3 regions of the Klebsiella grimontii genome follow, and region 3 is predicted to be linked to each of the others. Evidence: predicted binding sites of a transcription regulator. Region 3 holds the regulator's gene; each other region holds the start of a gene.
What was found. Region 3 encodes PurR, which represses purine synthesis genes. Its sites were predicted from a motif close to CANGCAAACGTTTGCNTG; they were not measured.
Positions count from the first base shown of each region.

Region 1: tusA (sulfurtransferase TusA) is a predicted target of PurR. The motif match lies at 1,269-1,286, and genes of this name have one in related genera.
Region 2: cvpA (colicin V production protein) is a predicted target of PurR. The motif match lies at 1,278-1,295, and genes of this name have one in related genera.

Region 1 covers NZ_CP169721.1:333,755-336,018, forward strand. The annotation lists gene ACE3MN_RS01515 (DcrB family lipoprotein) at 1-439, opposite strand, end outside; gene ACE3MN_RS01520 (7-cyano-7-deazaguanine/7-aminomethyl-7-deazaguanine transporter) at 513-1,178, opposite strand; gene tusA (sulfurtransferase TusA) at 1,345-1,590, shown strand; gene zntA (Zn(II)/Cd(II)/Pb(II) translocating P-type ATPase ZntA) at 1,802-2,264, opposite strand, start outside.
Region 2 covers NZ_CP169721.1:1,549,841-1,552,104, reverse strand. The annotation lists gene purF (amidophosphoribosyltransferase) at 1-700, opposite strand, end outside; gene cvpA (colicin V production protein) at 734-1,222, opposite strand; gene dedD (cell division protein DedD) at 1,422-2,111, opposite strand; gene folC (bifunctional tetrahydrofolate synthase/dihydrofolate synthase) at 2,101-2,264, opposite strand, start outside.
Region 3 covers NZ_CP169721.1:2,430,249-2,432,512, reverse strand. The annotation lists gene ACE3MN_RS11540 (MFS transporter) at 1-71, opposite strand, end outside; gene ACE3MN_RS11535 (YnhF family membrane protein) at 237-326, opposite strand; gene purR (HTH-type transcriptional repressor PurR) at 623-1,648, shown strand; gene punR (DNA-binding transcriptional activator PunR) at 1,667-2,264, opposite strand, start outside.

The DNA of each region.
Region 1 (2,264 bases), 2.1 Mb from region 3:
CGGAAGACCAGGCGGTCTGGCCCTTGGCGGAGATGATGCTGTCCAGCTGTTGCAGGGTGTGGCCTTTGATCTCAATGGATTTATTGCTCACGACCTGCAGCTGCGGGTCGCGGCTGCGCTGCTGCTCTTCCAGACGCTGGCTCATGACGGCCAGATCTTCATTGGTGCTGTCGCCAACAATCACGATCACCGCTTTCTGGCCGGTGGCGTCAGAATAGACGTGCATATTGTTGGCCTGGGTGCCCAGCTTGCCGCTCTGGTCGGTCATACCGGCAGGCAGGGAGAAGCTCAGTTTGCCATCCAGCAGACTAATAGGTTGCCCGCTGGCGTTGCTTTCCGCAGCCGCCCCGGCAGTCGGCGTTTTTGTATCGCTGTTATCACAGGCCGCAAGACCCACAACCAGCAGGCCAATACCGACATATTTAACCAAATTGCGCATTGACATCTTCCTTTCGATAAACGGCCATTAACGGCTCATTCGCTTATCTTATCACATCGTTTCGTGAGTACTCTTAACCTGGCTGCAATGCGGATAAATCAGATTTATCTGCCAGCTTTTTCAGCAGCATATTCAACAACATGCCGTACATCGGCAGGAAGAATACGATGCTAATCAGCACCTTGAAGCAGTAGTCGACGATGGCGATTTCACCCCAGTGCGCCGCCATAAACGGATCCGGGCTGCGCCAGAAGGCGATAAAGAAGAAGGCCAGCGTATCGCTGACGTTACCGAAAAGGGTGGATGCCGTGGGCGCCAGCCACCAGCGGCGGTTCTGACGCAGGCGGTTGAAGACGTGGACGTCGAGGATCTGCCCCAGCGCGTAGGCCATAAAGCTGGCGGCGGCGATACGGGCGACAAACAGATTAAAGCTGGTTAATGCGGCAAAGCCCTGCCACTCGCCCATATAAAACAGCGCGGAAACCCCGTAGGAGATGAGCAGCGCCGGGATCATCACCGCGAGGATAATGCGTCGCGCCAGCGGAGCGCCAAAAATCCGCACCGTCAGATCGGTGGCGAGGAAAATAAACGGAAAGCTGAACGCGCCCCAGGTGGTATGAAAACCAAAGATGGAGATCGGCAACTGTACCAGGTAGTTACTGGAAGTGATGACCAGCAGATGGAATAGCGATAGCCAGATCAGCGCTTTTTTACGCTGTACGGTAGTAAACGGACTCATATTGTGACCTTTTTAGTGGTTGGGGTGAGGGAACCCAATAAAAACGGCTGCATGATACTGCGTTGCGAGCGTATTGCAATGCTTGTTTTTCGCGCAAACGTTAACCTGGCTTGCGTACTGGCGAACTGGGGGTAAACTAGGGCCGTTTTGTTAATGTGAGATGAAAATGAGCGAACTTTTCTCCAGCCCTGACCATACGCTTGATGCGCAGGGGCTTCGTTGCCCGGAACCGGTGATGATGGTGCGCAAGACCGTGCGTACGATGCCGGTGGGCGAGACGCTGCTAATCGTGGCCGACGATCCGGCGACGACCCGCGATATTCCCGGTTTCTGCCGCTTTATGGAGCATGAGCTGCTGGCGCAGCAAACCGAGGCGCTGCCGTACCGCTACCTGATCCGTAAAAGCCACTGAGTCTGGGTACGTCTTCCCGGAGGCGGTGCTGCGCACCTGTCCGGGCTACAAAAACCAGACCGCACGAACCTGTAGCCCGGGCAAGGCGCGTCAAGCGCCGCCCCCGGGGAAAGAATGCAGCGCTCGCCGCCAGAGATATCCCGGATTGCGGCTGATGCCTTATCCGGGCGACAAAAAACCAGACGGCACGAACCTGTAGCCCGGGTAGATACTATTTCTTACGCAACAGCCGCAGCGCGTTAGCGGTGACCAGCACCGTCGCCCCGGTATCCGCCAGCACCGCCAGCCACAGGCCGGTCAGGCCAAGCAGGGTGGTGACCAGAAAAATGCCCTTCAGACCCAGCGCGATGGCGATGTTCTGCCGGATATTGGCGTGGGTGGCGCGCGCCAGCGAAATCATCTGCGCCAGCCCGGTCAGACGGTTATGGGTCAATGCCGCATCGGCGGTCTCCAGAGCGACGTCGGTGCCGCTGCCCATGGCGATGCCAATCGTCGCCGCTTTCATCGCCGGCGCGTCGTTGATTCCGTCGCCGACCATCGCCAGCGGCGACTCGGCGTTGAGCGCCATCACCGCCTGCACTTTATCCGCGGGCAGCAGCCCGGCGCGGAACGCCAGCCCCAGCTCGCTGGCGATGGCCGCCGCCGCGCGCGGATTGTCGCCGGTTAGTATCACT
Region 2 (2,264 bases), 880 kb from region 3:
TGATGTACACCGCTTCGCCAGGCGCCACGTCGCGCAGGAACTCAAAGCCCAGCGTATCCAGCGCCACGCTTTCCGAAGCCACCATATACTCGGTGCGGCCATCACCGATATCGCGCTTGCCCAGCACCAGCGGACGGATGCCGTTCGGGTCGCGGAAGGCGACCATGCCGTGGCCGATAATCATCGCCACGCAGGCGTAAGCGCCTCGAATCTGGCGGTTGGTGGCAGCGATCGCCGCAAAAATGTTGTCTGCTTCCAGCGGATAGTGGCGGAAGTTGTCCAGCTCGCTGGCGAAGATATTCAGCAGGATTTCAGAATCGGAGGTGGTGTTGATATGGCGGCGTTTTTCTTCAAACAGCTTTTTACGCAGCTCGTGAGCGTTAGTCAGGTTACCGTTGTGCGCTAACGTGATGCCATACGGCGAGTTGACGTAAAAAGGCTGTGCCTCGGAGGCGCTGGAGCTGCCCGCCGTCGGGTAACGAACGTGACCAATACCCATATTGCCCTGCATACGCTGCATATGGCGAGCTTCAAAAACGTCGCTCACCAGTCCGTTCGCCTTACGCAAACGGAAACAGTTGTTCGCATCAATAGTGATGATGCCTGCGGCATCCTGGCCACGATGCTGAAGCACCGTTAACGCGTCATAAATCGACTGGTTTACCGGCATAACACCGGCGATACCGACAATACCGCACATACGTCTTTTCCTCGTTAAGCTACATCCCAACGCTTATGCTTTGGGCAAGAAACTTGACGAGCTCTGCAGATAGTCAAAAAACCATCTGATAACGAAACTGAACTGCGGGATAAGCTCAGACTTTTGCCAGTCTTCGCTTTTCGCCATACCGGTAAAGCTATCGAGAAAGAACAGAATCGCTGAGACGATTAACACCCCGCGCAGGGCGCCAAAGCAGATCCCTAACACCCTGTCGGTTCCCGACAGGCCGGTTTTTTCCACCAGCTGACCTATCACAAAGTTAACGATAGCGCCGACGATAAGCGTTGCGATAAACAGTATCGCGATAGCAATCCCATTTCGGACCAGTTCGTCTTCAAAGCCCGTGAACCAGACAGCCAGGTAAGTGTAGTAATGACTGGCAACAAAGAAAGCGCATCCCCAGGTTACCAGCGATAAAGCTTCACGAACAAAGCCGCGGATCAGGCTAACCAGTGAGGAAAAACCAATCACCGCAATTATGGCGTAATCAATCCAGACCATATACGTCCCACGATTTTATGCCCTGTCGTCCGGTTCGGGGCGCATTCTAACAGAAAAAGAAAACGTTTGCGTAGGGATTTCCATGCCCTACAGAAATAAAAATGGCGCTGAAAAAACATTCAACGCCATACTGCCTTTCGCCTCTTCAGGGCGCGTCAGACAGGGGTTCCGGCCCTCTACTCCTTTAAAAAAGAGAGAGTTAGTTCGGGCTGTAGCCCATGACCACGCCGCTAAGTCCTGAAATCTGCTTCAGCTCGCCAAGCTGGCCTTTCAGCTTATCCTTCGAAGTATCCGGCCCCACGAGGATACGGGTGATTTTACCCTGCACCGGCGTCGAAGGCGACGTGTAAACTTTAAAGCCGGAAGCGCGCAGCTTACCAACAATTTCGTTGACCTTATCGGCGTTCTTCAGCGCGCCCAGCTGCACAACATAAGCTTTGCCGGTCGGTGCCGGAATTTCAGCCTGCTGCTGCGGTTTAGGCGGCGGCGTCTGCGCCGTAACCTGCTGCGTCTGCGGTTTCTCTACCGGCTTAGGCTGAGGCTTCGGCTGAGGTTTCGGCTGCGGCTTCGGCGTCACAACCGGCTCCTGGACCACATCAAAACTGTTGTTGTTCACCGGTATTCGCGACGGATCCAGCGATGGCGCAGCGGCATCGCCTGCTCGCACCTCTTCCGCCGCCCCTTCCGGAGGCTGCGAAGGCAGCGCCTGAGTCGCTGCAGGTAACATATCCGGCTCATCGCGATCCCCCGGCTTTGGCACCAGCGGGATCGCGGCAAACTCATCCTGATAATGTTTTTTCTGACCATCCAGCAGCCCTGGCAGGATAATCACCCCCAGCGCCACCAGCACAATCGTCCCGACTAAACGGTTCTGAAACTTACTCGCCACCGATTCTCCCCGCGTCTATTTCTTCCATTACATGCGCCACCGTGTGGAATGAACCACATACCAGCACCGTATCTTCAGGTCTGGCGTCCGCCATCGCGGCATGCCACGCCTGCGCGACGCTAATATAGACTTTGCCTGTGCGCAAATGTTCCA
Region 3 (2,264 bases):
GGGGAGAACTCGGTCGTGCCGATGCCAAAGGCACCGATCGCCAGCGCGAGCAGGGGAAAGTTGATTTTCATGCAGGGACTCCATCAGGCCGCCTTCCGCGACGGCATCTCATCAGAAGTCAAAAGCATGACATCAATCACAGAAAAACAAAAGTGAACGAAATGGCAAAAGATTTTTGCGAAAATGATAATAATAGGTGGAGTAAAAGGGAGAGCGGCCCCTCCCTTATCGCAGAACTAGTGCAGTACTGCGGTCAAACCTGCGGCAACAATCAAACCCAAAACAATAATCGTTGTTGTCAGCGAAAACTTTAAATTTGTATCCATCAATTTTTCCCCCTGATTATCCCCACATGAAAAGTGAGCTTGCTCATTTTTACACAGAATAGCGTAAAAATCTTCCGAGATTTAGAGTGATGCACATTTTTACTCTTCCCCTTTGCCCCAAGATCGGACAAAATCCCACGCTAATTTGAAAGCGTATCGGCCATTGACCCCTTCCTGTCGTTCTGTGTCGTTTTCCCGACGTGATGCCATGCTCAATTTTGGCGTCAGGGTGTGTACAGGCAAACGTTTACGTACCGATAAACAGACGATCAGGTCAAGGTCTGGAGTGAGAAGTAATGGCAACTATTAAAGATGTAGCGAAGCGCGCAAACGTTTCCACTACAACAGTGTCACATGTGATTAACAAAACCCGTTTTGTTGCGGAAGAGACGCGCAATGCGGTATGGGCGGCAATAAAAGAGCTGCATTACTCCCCCAGCGCCGTTGCCCGCAGCCTGAAGGTCAATCACACCAAGTCGATTGGTCTGCTGGCGACCAGCAGCGAAGCGGCCTATTTCGCTGAGATTATCGAAGCCGTTGAGAAAAGCTGTTTCCAGAAGGGCTACACCCTGATCCTCGGCAACGCGTGGAACGACCCGGAGAAACAGCGCGCCTATTTGTCAATGATGGCGCAGAAACGCGTCGACGGCCTGCTGGTGATGTGTTCCGAGTATCCGGAATCGGTGTTAAGCATGCTGGAAGAGTATCGCCATATCCCGATGGTGGTGATGGACTGGGGCGAGGCAAAAGCCGACTTTACCGATTCGGTCGTCGATAACGCCTTCGAGGGCGGCTATATCGCCGGACGCTACCTGGTTGAACGCGGCCATCGCGACATCGGCGTGATCCCCGGCCCGCTGGAGCGTAACACCGGCGCAGGCCGGCTGGCGGGTTTTATGAAAGCGATGGAAGAGGCGCAGATTAACGTCCCGGAAAACTGGATTGTACAGGGTGATTTCGAGCCGGAATCCGGCTACCGCGCCATGCAGCAAATTCTCGCCCAGCACCCTCGCCCAACGGCCATCTTCTGCGGCGGGGATATTATGGCGATGGGCGCCATCTGCGCCGCGGATGAAATGGGCCTGCGCGTGCCGCAGGATATTTCGCTGATCGGTTATGATAACGTGCGCAACGCCCGCTACTTTAGCCCGGCACTGACCACCATTCATCAGCCTAAGGACTCTCTTGGCGAAGCGGCCTTTAATATGCTGCTGGACCGTATCGTCAATAAGCGTGAAGTCTCGCAGTCGATTGAAGTCCATCCGCGCCTGGTCGAGCGCCGTTCCGTGGCCGATGGTCCGTTTGTCGATTATCGCCGTTAGCCCTGCTTGCGGCGTCGGTTATTCCGGCGCCCGCAGCCACTCCCGGTTTAGCGTTTCGCTATCGCCAAGATAATCCAGTAACCAGAGCAGCGCCGGCGAAGCGTCGCTTTGCTGCCACGTCAGGCAGCATGCGGCATCCGGGAAGGGGTTCTCCAGCTCCAGCGCCGTCCATTCGCCGCTATCCAGCCACGGACGCGCTAAATGCCCGGGCACCATACCGACGCACAGTCCGGCGGAGAGGCAGGTTTCAGAAGCATCCCAGTCCGGCACGACTACCCTCTTCTGGTTATCGAGCAGCCACGTGGTCCGCTTCGGCAGCGAGCGTGACGTATCCTCTCTGACCAGCGACGGCCAGTTGCGCAACACGTCATCGCTCAAAGGCCCCGCCATTTTTGCCAGCGGATGGTGGCTCGCAACGACGCAGTCCCAGCTCAGCATCCCCATATCGCGGAAGGCGTAGCGTCCCCCTACCGGAATGGAGCGCGTCGCGCCGATGGCTAATTCCACGCGACCGTCGGCGAGCGCATCCCAGACGCCGTTGAACACCTCCTGAAAGACGATCAGCTCGACGTCATCAAAATGGCGATAAAAATCAACGATCATCTGCCGCATACGC